3 regions of the Kitasatospora sp. NPDC057965 genome follow, and region 3 is predicted to be linked to each of the others. Evidence: riboswitches for the same ligand, from Rfam matches in the RefSeq annotation. Region 3 holds a riboswitch; each other region holds the start of a gene.
What was found. A riboswitch is a leader RNA that binds a small molecule or an ion and turns the genes downstream of it on or off. The one in region 3 is predicted to bind cyclic di-AMP.

Region 1: it holds a riboswitch for cyclic di-AMP, as region 3 does, so the genes downstream of both, ACFVVU_RS25900 (peptidoglycan DD-metalloendopeptidase family protein) here and ACFVVU_RS25665 (transglycosylase family protein) in region 3, are expected to answer to the same signal.
Region 2: it holds a riboswitch for cyclic di-AMP, as region 3 does, so the genes downstream of both, ACFVVU_RS37505 (M23 family metallopeptidase) here and ACFVVU_RS25665 (transglycosylase family protein) in region 3, are expected to answer to the same signal.

What each region holds. Positions count from the first base shown of each region.
Region 1 is NZ_JBHVPZ010000021.1:35,734-40,925, reverse strand. Features, by position in the region: gene ACFVVU_RS25905 (APC family permease) at 1-925, opposite strand, end outside; gene ACFVVU_RS25900 (peptidoglycan DD-metalloendopeptidase family protein) at 1,346-2,329, opposite strand; cyclic di-AMP (ydaO/yuaA leader) riboswitch at 2,333-2,499, opposite strand; gene ACFVVU_RS25895 (MFS transporter) at 2,728-4,356, shown strand; gene purB (adenylosuccinate lyase) at 4,376-5,192, opposite strand, start outside.
Region 2 is NZ_JBHVPZ010000052.1:4,288-9,479, forward strand. Features, by position in the region: gene ACFVVU_RS37490 (TetR/AcrR family transcriptional regulator) at 1-139, opposite strand, end outside; gene ACFVVU_RS37495 (alpha/beta fold hydrolase) at 179-1,006, opposite strand; gene ACFVVU_RS37500 (YiaA/YiaB family inner membrane protein) at 1,129-1,419, opposite strand; cyclic di-AMP (ydaO/yuaA leader) riboswitch at 1,663-1,821, shown strand; gene ACFVVU_RS37505 (M23 family metallopeptidase) at 1,834-2,703, shown strand; gene ACFVVU_RS37510 (hypothetical protein) at 2,779-3,228, opposite strand; gene ACFVVU_RS37515 (hypothetical protein) at 3,413-4,369, opposite strand; gene ACFVVU_RS37520 (GNAT family N-acetyltransferase) at 4,413-4,985, shown strand; gene ACFVVU_RS37525 (sensor domain-containing protein) at 5,111-5,192, shown strand, end outside.
Region 3 is NZ_JBHVPZ010000020.1:157,359-162,550, forward strand. Features, by position in the region: gene ACFVVU_RS25650 (alpha-amylase family glycosyl hydrolase) at 1-289, shown strand, start outside; gene ACFVVU_RS25655 (LacI family DNA-binding transcriptional regulator) at 315-1,334, shown strand; gene ACFVVU_RS25660 (hypothetical protein) at 1,450-1,650, opposite strand; gene ACFVVU_RS25665 (transglycosylase family protein) at 1,834-3,027, opposite strand; cyclic di-AMP (ydaO/yuaA leader) riboswitch at 3,014-3,140, opposite strand; gene ACFVVU_RS25670 (hypothetical protein) at 3,446-5,192, shown strand, end outside.

The sequences.
Region 1 (5,192 bases), on a different contig from region 3:
CGAGGTGCGCGCCGAGCGGGTCGAAGAACAGGCTGTTGCCGTCCTTGCCGGGGACCAGGCCGCCCGCGACGTCCACCGCGTGCCGCACGCCGTTGCCGGAGACGATCGTCCAGGACACCAGGACGTAGAGGAGACCGACCCCGACCACCGAGATCAGCGTCGCCCTGGGCACCACCCGCCCGGGGTCACGGGACTCCTCCCCGTACATCGCGGTGGACTCGAAGCCGACCCACGAGCAGAACGCGAAGAACAGGCCCAGCCCGGCACCCCCGGTCCCCGTGCCGTGCACACCGCGGAAGGCGTTCAGCGGATCGAGCGCCTCCCCGACGATCCCGTCCGGTCCGCCGCCGGTGAACAGCACCGCCAGCGCGACGGCGCCCAGCACGGCGATCTCCAGCACCAGCGCCACCCCGAGCACCCGGGCGGTCAGGTGCAGGTCGAACCAGGCCATCACCGCGATCACCAGCAGCCCCAGCGCCGCGTACCAGCCCCAGGGCAGTTCCACCCCCAGTTGCGCGGCGACCAGCCCGCGCAGCGCGTACGCGAAGAAGCCGATCACCGCCGCCTCGAAGACGATGTACGCGAGCACCGCCAGCAGCCCCGAGGCCATCCCGACGACCCGGCCGAGTCCGTGCGAGATGTAGCCGTAGAACGCCCCGGCGGCGGTGATGTGACGGGCCATCGCCACGTAGCCGACCGAGAAGACGGTGAGCACCAGGGTCGCGAGGACGTACGCGGCGGGCGCGCCGGCGCCGTTGCCCTGGCCGACGACGATCGGGAGGTTGCCGGTCATCGCGGTGATCGGCGCGGCCGTGGCGACCGCCATGAACACCACGCCCGTCAGGCCGACCGAGTCGGCCTTCAGCCGCTCCACCCCCGGGTCCCCGACCGCGTTCCCGACCGCGTTCCCGCGCTGGATGGCCATCCGGCCCCCTTCACCCGCCGTGCCCGTGCCGCCCGCCGGACCGGTCGGGCGATGCCAACCCGACAGCATCGGGGCGCGGCGCACCAGCCCGCAACACAGGGTGACCCGGCGTCACCAGCACCGGGTTGACGCCCTGTTCGACCACCGCCCGCCCCGTTCGACCGAACCCGGGCCGAACCCGGGCCGAACCCGGGCCGGACGCCGAACCACGACCGACGAGGCCCGCCGGTCCACAACGGCGGCCGGCCCGGCCCGCGAGAGAGGTCTCGCGAGCCGGGCCGGCCGGACGGGCGTGTCCCGCGCCCGTCGGTCCGCTTGAGGTGCGGCGATCACCCGGTCGAGCGGTCACCCGACATGACCATTCCGGGAGAGTCGTTTCGCCCCGCACCCAGCGGTGGCGGGTGTGATCCGACCCGGGGGTCAGATCGAGACGCCGTGCGCCCGCAGGTAGGCGATCGGGTCGATGTCCGAGCCGTACTCCGAGCCGGTGCGGATCTCGAAGTGCAGGTGCGGGCCGGTCACGTTGCCGGTGGCACCGGAGAGGCCGATCTGCTGGCCGACGGTGACGGTCTGGCCGATCTTGACGCCGATCGAGGACAGGTGCGCGTACTGGGCGTACTTGCCGTCGGCGAGCTTGATCTCGACCTCGTTGCCGTAGGCGCCGCCGTTGCCGGCCTTCACCACGGTGCCGTTGGCGACGGCGCGCAGCGGGGTGCCGGTGGAGGCGACGAAGTCGGCGCCGGTGTGGTGACCGGAGGACCACATCGAGCCGGCCACGCCGTAGGCGGTGCCGAGCTTCGGGTTGGCCACCGGGGAGGTGTAGCCGGAAGTGGCGGCGACGACCGGGGTCGCGACCACCGGGGCGGTGAGCGGCTGGACGGCGGGCTTGCCGACCGGGACGGCCGGGGTGGTGGCCGGGGCGGCCGGCTTGGTGGCCGGAGCAGCCGGCTTGGTGGCCGGGGCGGCGTGCTTCGCGGCCGGAGCGGCCGACTTGGCGGCCGGGGCGGTGTGCTTCACGGCCGGCTTGGTGGCCGGAGCCACCTTGGTGCCGAGCGCGAGCTTCTGGCCCGGGAAGATGAGGTTCGGGTTGGCGCCGACGACCGAGCGGTTGTGCTCGTACAGCGCCTGCCAGCCACCGTCGACGTGCTTCGCGGCGGCGATCTTCGACAGGGTGTCCCCGCCGACGACCTTGTAGCTCTCCTCGACCGGGGCGGCCGGGGTGCTCTCAGCAGCCGGGGCGGCAGCCTGGGCGGCCGGAGCGGCGGGCTTCGCGGCCGGGACCTCGTGGGCCTGGGCGGTGACGGTGGTCACCAGCGGGAGGGCGAAGGCGGCACCGGTGACGGCGGTGGCGATGCCGATGCGAGCGGCGCGGGGCAGGGCGATACGACGAGCCTGTGCGGGCATGCGAAAGGTCCTCTCCGACGCCTGCGAGGTGAGCTGTCGGGTTCGGGCTGGAGTTGCCCGGCCGCCGATAAAGGCGGCTTCACCCCAAGCCGGACCGCGGGAAATACCGGTCCGGCGACTTACCTGTGGGTCCCCCGCTCCTGCCGTACAGAGTTCGTTGCGTACCACCGGGCAGCGGCAGGACTAGGCGTTCCACCCGGTGGCCACCCGGGCTGACGCCGGGCGGTCGCTGAACTAAAACTCATCCGTTCGGGTGAAGCAATGTCGATCTACGCGACCCGGGACCAAAGTCCGCATTGCCGTGACGCTCCGCTCGGAATGCATGCACAGTACGCACACAATCCATTGACGGTGCGCATGTGATCCGCAACCCTGCGCCCATATGAAAACCAGTACGTATGCGATCACTCACGGAGCGGCCACCACCCGACACACCCCCGGTGACCCTTGTCACGTGGGCCCCACGGGACGCACCATGGGCCGTGGCCACCTCCGAGGCCGGCACCCTGCGGTTGGGCACCGCGCAGGGTCGCTGGGTAGTTCTGGCAACGGTGCTCGGCTCCAGCATGGCGATGCTCGACGGGACCGTCGTGAACGTCGCACTGCCCCGGATCGGCGCCGATCTCGGCGCCCAACTCGACGCCCTGCAATGGACGCTCAACGCCTATCTGCTCACCCTGGCGGGCCTGATCCTGCTCGGCGGCGCACTGGGCGACCGCTACGGACGGCGCCGGATCTTCCTGCTCGGCGTGGTCTGGTTCGCCGCCGCCTCCGCGGCCTGCGCCGCCGCACCGAACATCCAGGTGCTGATCATCGCGCGCGCCGTGCAGGGAATCGGCGGCGCACTGCTCACCCCCGGCTCGCTGGCGATGCTCCAGGCGGTCTTCCACCCGGACGACCGTTCGGCGGCCGTCGGCCTCTGGTCGGGGTTCGGCGGGGTGTCGGCGGCGGTCGGCCCGCTGCTCGGCGGCTGGCTGGTGGACGGCCCCGGCTGGCGGTGGATCTTCCTGCTGAACCTGCCGCTGGCGGCACTGGTGGTGGCGGTGTCCGCCCGGCACGTACCGGAGAGCCGGGACGAGTCCGCGACCGGCCGATTCGACGTGCTCGGCGCGGTGCTGGCCGCCCTGGCGCTGGGCGCCGTCACCTACGCGCTGACCGCCGCCGGGAAGGGGCTGTCCCCCGTGGTCTGGGTCACCGGGGCGGCGGGCCTGCTGCTCGGATACGCCTTCATCGCCGTCGAGCGCCGCACCCCGGAGCCGATGCTACCGCTCGGCCTGTTCTCCTCGCGGTTGTTCACCGCCGTGAACCTGGTCACCCTCGCCGTCTACGCGGCGTTCAGCGGCGTCTTCTTCCTGCTCGTGGTGCAGCTGCAGATCGTCTCCGGCTTCTCCCCGCTGGTCTCCGGGCTGGCCCTGGTGCCGATCACCGTCATCATGCTGGTGCTGTCCGCCCGGGCCGGCCGGCTGGGCAAGCGGATCGGCCCCCGGCTGCCGCTCACCGTCGGCCCGATGCTCTGCGCGGTGGGCGTGCTGCTGATGCTGCGGATCGGTCCCGGCGCCTCGTACTGGACGGACGTGCTGCCCGCCGTCTCGGTGATGGGCTTCGGCATGGTGCTGCTGGTCGCACCGCTGACCGCCACCGTGCTGGCGGCGGTGGACGTGCGGCACGCGGGCATCGCCAGCGGGGTCAACAACGCCGCCGCCCGGGCGGCCGGCCTGCTGGCGGTCGCCGCGCTGCCCGCGCTGGCCGGCCTCAGCGGGGACGCCTACCGGGTGCCGCACGCCGTCGACTCAGCCTTCCGCACCGCGATGCTGATCTGTGCCGGGCTGCTGGTGGCCGGCGGGCTGACCGCGCTGCTCGCCGTCCACGGCAATGTGCTGGCCCCGGCGGACGAGCGCCCGGTGGCCGAACCGGACTGCCGCTACACCTGCCCCACCAACGGCCCGCCGCTCGACCCGGGGCACCCGGCCGCCGTCCCGGCCGAGCGCGGCGAGGGCCCCGCCGCCTCCTCGGCGACGGGACCCTGAGAAGAGCGCAGACGATCCGTCAGAGGATGTCGCCCGGCGCGTACTTGGCGGCCTCCGGGTACGCGGCCGCGACGGCCTCGATCCGGCGGACGACCTCGGCGACCTGCGCGCCGGCCGCACCGGTGAAGGACAGCCGGTCGGCCAGCAGCGCGTCCAGCGCGGCCCGGTCCAGCGGGATCCGCTCGTCGTTCGCCAGCCGGTCCAGCAGCTCGTTCTCCCGGGCGCCGGCCCGCATCGCGAGCGCCGAGGCGACGGCGTGCTCCTTGATGACCTCGTGCCCGGTCTCCCGGCCGACGCCCGCGCGCACCGCGCCCATCAGCACCTTGGTGGTGGCCAGGAACGGCAGGTAGCGGTCCAGCTCGGCCTCGATCACGGCCGGGAAGGCGCCGAACTCGTCGAGGACGGTCAGGAAGGTCTCCAGCAGGCCGTCGAAGGCGAAGAAGGCGTCCGGCAGCGCGACCCGGCGGACCACCGAGCAGGAGACGTCACCCTCGTTCCACTGGTCGCCGGCCAGCTCGCCGGTCATCGACGCGTAGCCGCGCAGGATCACGGCCAGGCCGTTGACGCGCTCGCAGGAGCGGGTGTTCATCTTGTGCGGCATCGCCGAGGAGCCGACCTGGCCCTCCTTGAAGCCCTCGGTCACCAGCTCGTGGCCGGCCATCAGGCGGATGGTCTTGGCCAGGCTGGACGGCGCGGCGGCCAGCTGGACGAGGGCGGTCAGCACCTCGAAGTCCAGCGAGCGCGGGTAGACCTGGCCCACGCTGGTGAGCACGTTGTCGAAGCCGAGGTGCGCGGCGACCCGGCGCTCCAGCTCGGCGAGCTTGTCGGTGTCGCCG
Region 2 (5,192 bases), on a different contig from region 3:
CGTGCTTGTACAGCGAGGGGGTGGCGACCCCGGCCCGGGCGGCCACGGCGGCCAGGGTGAGGGCCTCGGGGCCCTGCTCGTCGATGAGGGCGATGGCGTGGCCGACGACCTGCTCGGGGGTCAGTCCGACTCGGGGCACAGCGGTTCTCCTAGCGGGGGGCGGGACGGCCGGTGGCGCTCAGGCCAGGTCGGCGAGGAAGGGCAGCAGGGCGTCGGCGGTCGCCCGCGGGTGGTCGGCCATCGGGTAGTGGCCCGCGCCCTCGATCATCACCTTCCGCGCGTTCAGCGCGGCGGCCTGCCGGTCGGCGACCAGCTCCGGCTTCGAGAAGTCGGGGTCCTTCGAGCCCATCACCACCAGCGCCGGGCAGCGCACGGCGGCGGTCCAGCCGGTCGGCGCCGAGTCGCCGCGCACGTAGCCGCGGGTGGCGGTCCGGCGGCCCGGGGTGCGCATCGCGGCGACCAGCCCGGCCACGTACTCCTCGTGGTCGGCCGGCTTGGGCCCCGGGTAGGCGGCCTTGCGGTGGTAGAGGCCCCAGAACGCGGGCGAGCGCACCAGCAGCGCGCCCATCGCGCCGACCACCAGGCGCTGCAGCGCGCCCGGCGGCACGTTCTCGACGAAGGCGTCGATCAGGACGATGCCGGCGACCCGCCCGGGGGCGTCCCCGGCCGCCTTGACGACGCTGGCTCCGGTGTAGGAGTTGCCCGCCAGCACGGCCCGGTCGATGCCCAGGTGGTCCAGCAGGGCGAGGACGTCGCCGGCTATCGCGGCGGGGGAGTAGTCGTCCCAGAGGATCGAGGACTCGCCGAAGCCGCGCAGGTCCATGGTGATCACCCGGCGGCCGGCGGCGGCCAGCAGCGGGCGCAGGTGGCGGTAGGCGGCCCGGCTGTCGAGCATCCCGGGGAGCAGGACGACCGGGACGCCCTCGCCGTGCTCGGTGTCGTCGAAGGCGATCCGGCCGCCGGGCAGGTCGAGGTGGCGGGTGACGGGGGCGAGGGTGCCGTTCATGGGGAGCCTCCTGGGGCGGGATCGTCGGCGAGGCGCCGATGGCCATAAAGCTAAGGCTAATAGCCTTAGCCGTCAAGCTATCGGTCGTTCTCCGTGTGACCGGCCCCGCCGGTGGAGACCGGTCAGACGCCTTCCACCTTGAACGGGTCGTGCTCGGTCAGCAGCTTGTCCAGCCGCGCCTGGTCGACCCGGGTCACCAGCTCGGAGGTCTCCTGCCGGTCCCGGACCACCTTGGAGAGGGTGAACGTCGAGGTGATCGTGTAGAGCAGGCCGAGGGCGAGGAACGCCCGGGTCCACGGCTCCACCGGGAGGAAGGCGATCCCGACGCCGAGGGCGGTGCCGGAGAGGGCGAAGGACAGCACGGCCTGGATGTAGTACGCAGGCGTGGTGCGGGACTGCATCGGTGCGCTCATGGCGTCAGGATGGCCGCGCGGAGCCCGGCCGCACATGAGTAGGCGTACTCAAGTGAGGGGCCGTTCGTTGACGTCCTGACACGTTCGGTAGTGTCAGTTGTCATCAAACGTCCCAAATCGCCCACCGGACCGCGTGGTGTCCGGTCCGTATCGGTCGTCACCAACGGATGGCTTGGAATCGGGGGCCTCTCGGATTAACGTTTGATAACGCAGCGCGGTCGCAACGCCGTACCCAGACGGCACCGTGCGCCGTCGCCTAATCCCACCGGCCGGCCTTCGGGCAGGCCAGGGAGCCGGGGAACCACGTTCCTTGGGGTGAATCGGCCGGGCCCAGGCCCAGCCGTAGGAGACCTTCCTGCTCCGAACCCGTCAGCTAACCCGGTAGGCGCGAAGGAAGGAAAGGAGCGCGCCTCCGTGGCGTCGACGCACACCCCGGCACATCCGTCCGGTTCCTCGGCCGGTACCCAGCTGCTCGACCACCCCGGCCCGTTCACCGGGCAGGGCCCGTTCGGCGGCCCCGCCGACGAGACCGCTCCGCCGGCCGCCGAGACCAGCCGGCACCGGATGCCCCGGCAGGGCCGCGGCACCGCTCCGCTGCTCGGCGTCACCGCCGTCGCCGCCACCCTGGGCGCCACCGGCTTCGCCTCCGCCACCCCGGCCGCCGCTCCCGCCGTCGAGACGCCCGACGAACTGCCGGTCGCGCTCTCCGCCGACCCCGGCCTCGCGCTCGCCGCCCGCATCCAGCAGCAGGCCGACAGTCAGCGCACCGCGGCCGAGGAGAGCGCCCGCGTCCAGGCCGCCCAGGAGGCCGAGGCCAAGCGCGCCGCCCAGGTCGCCCAGCAGGAGGAGGCCAGGCGGGCCGCCGAGGAGGCGGAGAAGGCCAAGCTCGCCGCCATCAAGCTGCCGGTGCGGGACTACAACCTCTCGGCCCACTACGGCCAGAGCGCCCGCTACTGGGCCCACCTGCACACCGGCCTGGACTTCGCCGCCGACACCGGCACCCCGGTCTACGCGGTCGGCCAGGGCACCATCACCTCGGCCGGCTGGGCGGGCGCCTACGGCTACCGGATCGTCGAGACCCTGCCCGACGGCACCGAGATCTGGTACTGCCACCTCTCCTCGATCATCAAGGGCTCGGGCAAGGTCGTCCCCGGTCAGCAGATCGGCAAGGTCGGCGCGACCGGCAACGTCACCGGCCCGCACCTGCACGTCGAGGTCCGCCCCGGTGGCGGCGCCCCCGTCGACCCGGAGAGCTGGTTCGAGCAGCGCGGCGTCACCCCCTGACGCCGCCGCGGACACCCTGAGCGCCCCGCCCCGCCGGACGTGATCCGGCGGGGCGGGGCGCTGTCGGGGATCGGATCAGCAGGTGACGGGCGCGGTGACGGTCGCGGTCGCCCCGTAGCCCCAGGTGGTGGTCGTGAGGGTGGCCGTGACGGTGGAGCCGCACGGCGCGGTGGCCGCCAGGTAGCCGAAGCCGCGCCCGCCGGGCGGGAGGATGCCGCTCCCGGTGTCGGTGCCGAGCGAGGCGCCGCCGACGACGCCGAGGGTCAGGGTGTACGAGGCGGACTGCGCGGTCCAGTCGGAACGGGTCGGCGAGGTGTAGCCGCCGGCCGTCACGCCGGTGCCGTCGATCGTGACGCAGACCTGGCTCCGGAGTGCACCGACGGGGCCGTCGGCACAGGTGGTGGTCGCGGTGGTCGTGGTGCCCGCCGTCGTGCCGGTGGTCTGCGCGGTGGCCTGGGTGGCACCCGCGAAACCGAGCGAGGACAGCGCGGTACCGGCCGCCAGGACCGCGACGAAACGCTTCATCAGGGTTTCTCTCCTTCGAATACGGTGGCAGGAGGAGCAGTGGAGCGCGTGTGATATGTCACGCTTCACATGGCGGATGATTCCACCGCACCCGATCCATCACTCCTGACCGGCCCCGAATCCCTTGAGGAGTACCGGAATTGACCGCTCGGTGGCTCGAATCCACGGCCGTGCCCTGCCGTCGCTACTCCGCCTCGGGTCCCTCGTACCCCTCTGGCCCCTCAGGCCCCTCGAATCCCTCGAATCCCTCGAATCCCTCGGGGTCCTCCGCCGGCTCCAGCCCGGCCAGGTAGGCGTCGATCTCCGCTTGCCCCGGCTCCGGCGCCAGCTCCGGGAACTCCTCCACCAGCAGCCGCGGCAGCCCCGGCACCGTCCACCCGCCGGCCAGCTCCAGCGCCACCTCGACCGCGGCCTCCTCGAACGCCCCGAAGTCCCCGGCCAGCTCCTCCGGCATCGGCCGGCCCAGCGCCGTCAGCTCCGCCAGGTTCCGGTAGCTGCGCTGCATCAGCCCCTGCTCCAGCAGCCGTCGCGCGCCGTCGGTGGCCATCCCGACCGCCAGCGCCCGGGCCCCGCCGTCCCAGCCCCCGTCGTCCACCGGGTCCAGCAGCCCGTCCGCCTCCAGCGCCGCGAAGGCCGCCGACCGCTCCTGCGGCGCCAGCTCCCGGAACCCCTCCAGCCAGGCCCGCACCGCCGCCTCGTCGCCGGTGTCCACCCCGTCCGCGCGCAGCAGCAGCGTGTACAGCCGGGGCCAGGTCACCAGGTCCGCCCGGCGCAGCAGCCCGGCCGCCACCTCGCCCTGCCACTCGGCCTCGGCGTGCAGCCGCTCCTGCCGCTTGGCGTTCAGCCGCTTCGCCGCCCGCTGGTGGTCGACCAGCAGCCGCACCGCCGCGCCGTACGCCAGCGGGTCCTGCCCCGGCTCCGGCTGGACGTACAGGTACAGCCGCTCGTACAGCAGGTGCTCCACCGCGGCGGAGGTCAGTTCGGGCCAGCCGTCGTGCATCCTGCCCCCGCCCAGCTCCAGCAGCGCCAGCACCGCCCGCAGCGGGGCCTCGGCGACCGGCCGGTGGCCCGCCGCCTCCGCCCAGGCGAGCAGTTCGGCGGCCTTGGTGCGCGGGGCGAGCCGCAGGTCTTCGTCTTCCATAACCACGAACCGTAACCGCTGGTCGGGGGTAGGGTCGGGAGCCATGGTCCCCGTCCGACTCACCGGTCCCCGGCTGGCCGTCCGCGAGTTCCACCACACGCCGGAGGACGTGGACGCGCTGCACGCGGTGTTCGGCGACCCGGAGGCCACCCGTTACCTCCCCTTCGCGCCGTGGGATCCGGAGACCTGCGCCGACCAGGTCGCCCAGTTCGTGGAGGAGGCGGAGAAGGAGCACCGGGAGGTCTACCGGCTGGCCGTCACCCGGCTCGCCGACGCCGACGACCCGGCCCGCGCCGTCCCGATCGGCAACGCCGCGCTCGGCCTCGTCCCCCACCACGCCGCCCACCTCGGCTACGCCCTGCGCCGTGACGTCTGGGGGCTCGGTTACGCGGGCGAGCTGGTCGGCCTGCTGCGCGGCCTCGCCTTCGGCCCGCTCGGCCTGCACCGGCTGGAGGCCCGGGTGGACGTCGACAACGCCGCCTCGATCCGGGTGCTGACCAGGGCGGGCTTCCGGCTGGAGGGCCGGGTCCGGCACGACTACCGCCGCCGGGACGGCTGGCGCGACGCCTACCAGTACGCGCTCCTCGCCGACGACGAGCCGGTGACCGGGGGATAACCCCACCCCCGGTTCGCCGGGGAGCCGGATGTTCCGCCGCCGCGCGCTCTGACAGGCTCGGGGAGTCAGCAGGACAGACCCCACGAGCCCGAACCGAGACCGACCCGAGGGACCGAGAGCCGGCCATGAGCACCCACAGCATGCAGCGCGACGAGTACGACGCGTACGACGGCCGTGACGGCGGCGACCGCCGCACCGTCGCCCGCC
Region 3 (5,192 bases):
GCAGACCGGCGACCCGACGTCCACCCTGGAGCTGTACCGCTCGGCGCTGGCCCTGCGCCGGGCCCGCCCCGAACTCGGCGCCGGCACCGACGTCGAGTGGCTGGACAGCCCCGAGGGCACCCTGGTGCTGCGCCGCGGCTCCTTCGTCTGCACCGTCAACACCACCGGAGCCCCGGTGCGCATACCGGCCCCCGGCCGGCTGCTGCTCACCTCCGCCGACGCCGACCCGGTGGTGGCGGACGGCGAGGCGGTGCTCGCCGCGGACAGCACCGACTGGTGGGCGGTCTGACGTGGTTGCAATAGGCTCTGGAACCGTGACTACGGCGCGACTCTCAGACATCGCGGCGCAGGCGGGGGTCAGCGAAGCCACCGTCTCCCGCGTGCTCAACGGCAAGGCCAACGTCTCGGCCACCACCCGGCAGACCGTGCTGGCGGCCCTGGACGTGCTCGGCTACGAGCGGCCGACCCGGCTGCGCCGGCGCAGCGCCGGACTGATCGGGCTGATCACCCCGGAGCTGAGCAACCCGATCTTCCCGGCGCTGGCCCAGGTGATCGAGCAGGCGCTCAGCCGGCACGGCTTCACGCCGGTGCTCTGCACCCAGACGCCGGGCGGCTCGACCGAGGACGAACTGGTCGAGATGCTGGTCGACCGGGGCGTGGCGGGCATCGTCTTCGTCTCCGGTCTGCACGCCGACTCCACCGCCGACCACGACCGGTACGCCCGGCTGGCCGGACGCGGGGTGCCGTTCGTGCTGATCAACGGCTACAGCGAGCGGATCGACGCGCCGTTCATCTCGCCCGACGACCGGGCCGCGATGTGGATGGCCGTCCAGCACCTGGCCGAACTCGGCCACGAGCGGATCGGCCTGGCGGTCGGCCAGCAGCGGTACGTGCCGGTGCTGCGCAAGATCGAGGGTTTCACCGCGGCCATGCGCGAGGTGCTGGGGTACACGGCGCAGGAGGCGCAGGGGCTCGTCCACCACACGCTGTTCAGCGTGGAGGGCGGGCACGCGGCGGCCGGGGCGCTGCTCGACAAGGGCTGCACGGCGATCGTCTGCGGCAGCGACATGATGGCGCTCGGCGCGATCCGCGCGGTCCGGCAGCGGGGTCTGTCGGTGCCGCAGGACGTCTCGGTGGTCGGCTTCGACGACTCGCCACTGATCGCCTTCACCGAGCCGCCGCTGACCACCGTGCGCCAGCCGGTGGAGGCGATGGCCACCGCGGCGGTGGACGCGCTGCTGGAGGAGGTCGGCGGGAACGCCGCGCAGCGCGGGGAGTTCATGTTCCAGCCGGAGCTGGTGATGCGCGGGTCGACCGGCGCCCGCGCGCGCTGAGCGGACCCGGGAGAGGGCCCGGGAGCAGGCTGCTCCCGGGCCCCTTCGGTGTGCCCGGATCCCTTCGGTGCGCCCGGGTCCTTCGGGGGTCCCGGGCTCCTCGGCCTTCCCGGGCTCAGCCCTCCTGGGTGTTCGGACGCTCCTGGGAGACCCGGTGGCCGTCGGCGGCGTCGCCGGTGCGGGTCCCGGTGCGCCGGCCCCGCTCCAGGTAGTCGCGGAGGATCAGTTCGACGGCGTCCTGCGGGCTCCTGGTGCCGGACAGCATCATCACGTCGATCGCGAGATTGGCGTCGAGCGAGACGGTGACCTGTGCCATGGTGACTCCTCCTCTGGTGCAGGGCAGCAGCATGCCCGCCGCGGCCCCGTTTGGCCACGGCCGTCCGGCGCCCGGACCCGCCCCGGCGCGTCCGCGCAGGCCGAAGCCCCCGGGGAGGAGCGGCAGGACTCTCCCCGGGGGCTTCGGCGCGGCAGGTGCGGCAGGTGTGACGGTGCGGCGGGGTCAGACCCGGCCGGCGAAGTCCGGGGCCCAGTTGGCGACGGTCTGGACGCGCACGCCCGAGCTCGGGTTGGCGGCCTCGACGTACTTGCCGTCGCCGATGTAGAGCGCGACGTGGTAGACGCCGGAGTCCTTGCCGTTGTTGGACCAGAACAGCAGGTCGCCGGCCTTGAGGGCGTCCAGCGAGACGTGGGTGGACGCGGCGGCCTGGTCGGCGGCGATACGCGGGACGGAGATGCCCGCGGCGCGCAGCGCGGCCTGGGTGAGGCCGGAGCAGTCCCAGCCGCCGTTGCCGGTGCCGCCGTAGACGTAGGCCTGGCCGACCTTCGACTGGGCGAAGGCGACGGCGGCGGCCATGCTGCCGGTGGCGGTCGGGGCGGGGGCCGGGGTCCCGGCCTGCGCGGCGGGCTTGGTCGCCGGCGGGGTGGCCGGGGTCTGGGCCTGGCCCTGGGCGCCGCCCTGGTCGCGGTTGAACCAGTCGAAGCCCTGGCCGGTGGCGCGCTCGCCGAGGGTCAGGTGCTGGCCCGGGTAGATGGCGTGCGGGCCGTCGGTCAGGGTGGCGCGGTTGAGCTCGTACAGCCGCTGCCAGCCGCCCTGGACCTGGTGCCGGTCGGCGATGGTGGACAGCCAGTCGCCGGCGACCACGGTGTAGTCCTCGGCGGCCTGCTGACCGGCCTGCTGACGCCACTGCCGGCTCTGCGGGACCGCGGCGGGCTTCTCGGTGGGCTTGGCGGCCGGGGCCGGGGTCTGGGCGGCCGGCGTGGTGGCGGCGGCGGAGGAGGTGTCCACCGCGGCCGGGGCGCCGCCCTTGGTCAGACCGGCCTGGACCGAGCAGACCGGCCAGGCGCCGGGGCCCTGCACGGCCAGGACCTTCTCGGCGATCGCGATCTGCTGGTCCTTGGTGGCCAGGTCGGCACGCGCGGCGTAGCCGGTGCCGCCGAACGAGGCCCAGGTGGAGTTGGTGAACTGGAGGCCGCCGTAGAAGCCGTTGCCGGTGTTGATGCTCCAGTTGCCGCCGCTCTCGCACTGGGCGACCTTGTCCCAGGTGGCGACGGAGGCGGCCGAGGCGGTGCCGGCGGTCAGGCAGGGGATGGTGAGGCCGATGCCCGCGACGCCGAGGGTGGCGATCGCGCGACGGGTACGGCCGGACAGTCGGGTGCCGTTGGTGGGCAGCATGAAGACGCGGTCCTCTCCCACGCCTGCGAGGTGAGCTGTCGGATTCGGGCTGGAGTTGCCCGGCCGCGCTGTGGACGCGGCTTCACCCCTAGCCCCGGGCCGGTCCGTGGACCGGTCCTGGGCGAACTACCTGTGGTTCCCCCGCTCCTGCCGTGGTGCATTGCGCTGCCAGTGCGCCCGACGGCAGGACTCGGCGTCGCGGACGAACTGGGTCCGTGTGGCCACGAACGGGGAGCACGTTAAGCAGAGGCGCGTTCAAACCGCAAACATGTGTGACGCTCGTCACGGTTTACGAAATCCCGGCCGAATGGCCGCCCTTCATGATCAGAAATGACCGATTTCCCGCAACGCCGGTCGCGGCCAATGCAACTGCCTATGCTTCAGAGCGTCGGCGGCACGCCGGCACGCCGCAGCCGTCCGGGGAGAGGGCTACGCACCGATGGGCATCGACGAGGAGCCGGACGCCTCCCGTCCGGCCGTTCGGCCGGCTGGAGCGCATCGCAGGGCAAAGCACCGCAGAGCGGACATCCCACCCGAACCGACCCGAACTCACCTGACCCGCCGGGCATTACTGCGCTGGCTCGCCGTCGGCACCGCCTTCGCGGCGATCAGCGGGGAGGAGGTCCTGCGCCGCTCGCTGACCGGCGAGACCCGGCTCGTCACCCCGGCCGCCGTCATCGGGACGACCCCGACCGAGGCCGCTGGACCGATGGGCCCCGACGGCGGCCACGGCGGCGCCCCGACGGACGGCAGCGGCCCGCCGGTCGGCGGAGCCCCCGAACAGCCCGCCCCCGCGCCCACCGTGGACCAGGGCGGACGCCGCTGGTCGGACCGGGCCGGCTGGGGCGGCAACCCGCCCGGCCCGCGCGGCGCCGTACGGATCACCGACCGGGTGCTGCTCGACACCGACGCCGAGGTCGGCTCCCTGCTGGTCGAGCCCGGCGGCGCGCTCACCTTCGCCGCCGACCGCACCCTCACCCTCGCCGCCGCCGGCAACGTCGAGGTCCGCGGCGCCCTCGCCCTCGCCCCCGACGGCACCCACGTCCACACCCTGCGCTTCCCCGGCGTCGACGAGAAGCGCTTCCAGGGCGACGGCATGAAGGTGGTCGACACCGACGTCGGCCTCTGGGTCACCGGCGCGGGCTACCTGCGGCTGGACGGCGCCGCCAAGACCGCCTGGGTCCGCGCCGAGGGCGAGCTCAGGGCCGGCGACACCGCCCTCGCCCTGGCCGCCCCGCCCGCCGGCTGGCTGCCCGGCGACGAACTCGCCGTCACCCCGACCGGCCCGCCCGACCAGGAGGGCTTCGCCGACCGCTACGACCTCGTCACCATCCGGTCCGTCAGCGGAACCACCGTCACCCTGGAGACCCCGCTCAAGCACCCCCACCCGAAGGTCGCCGCCGGAGGGGGCGTCACCGTCGGCGCCGAGGTGCTCAACCTGACCCGCAGCGTCCGGGTCGAGGGCACCGCGAAGGGCCGCAGCCACGTCCACCTCACCAGCTCCCGCCGCGCCGACGTCCGGCACACCGCGCTGCGCTGGGTCGGCCCGCGCGCCGACACCAAGGAGACCTGGAAGGGCGCCGACGGCACCGCTCCGGTCACCGCGCCGGTGCTCGGCCGCTACGGCCTGCACTTCCACCGGCTCGGCGACGCCGCCCGCGGCACCGTCGTCGAGGGCGTGGTGGTCCGCGACGCCGGCAGCCACGCGTACGTCCCGCACGCCAGCCACGGCATCACCTTCCGCGGCTGCATCAGCCACGAGACCTGGGAGGACGCCTACTGGTGGGACGGGCCGCTGGACACCCGCACCCCCCAGCAGCCCTCCGACGACATCGTCTACGAGTCCTGCGTGGCCTCCCGCACCCTGCTCGAACCCAACCCCCGCGCCTACCGGCTGACCGGCTTCAACCTCGGCGCCGGCACCGGCGGCAAGGCGCTGGACTGCGTGGCGGTCGGCGTGCGGGGGGCCAACGGCGCCTCCGGCTTCGAGTGGCCGGAGAACAGCGAGGGCGTCTGGACCTTCCAGCGCTGCCTGGCCCACAACAACCTGCAGGACGGCATCTTCGTCTGGCTCAACGCCAAGCAGCACCACGTCGTCACCGAGTTCGCCGCCTACCACAACGGCGGCTGGGGCATCGAGCACGGCGCCTACCTCAACGACTTCGACTACACCGCGAGCGTGCTCT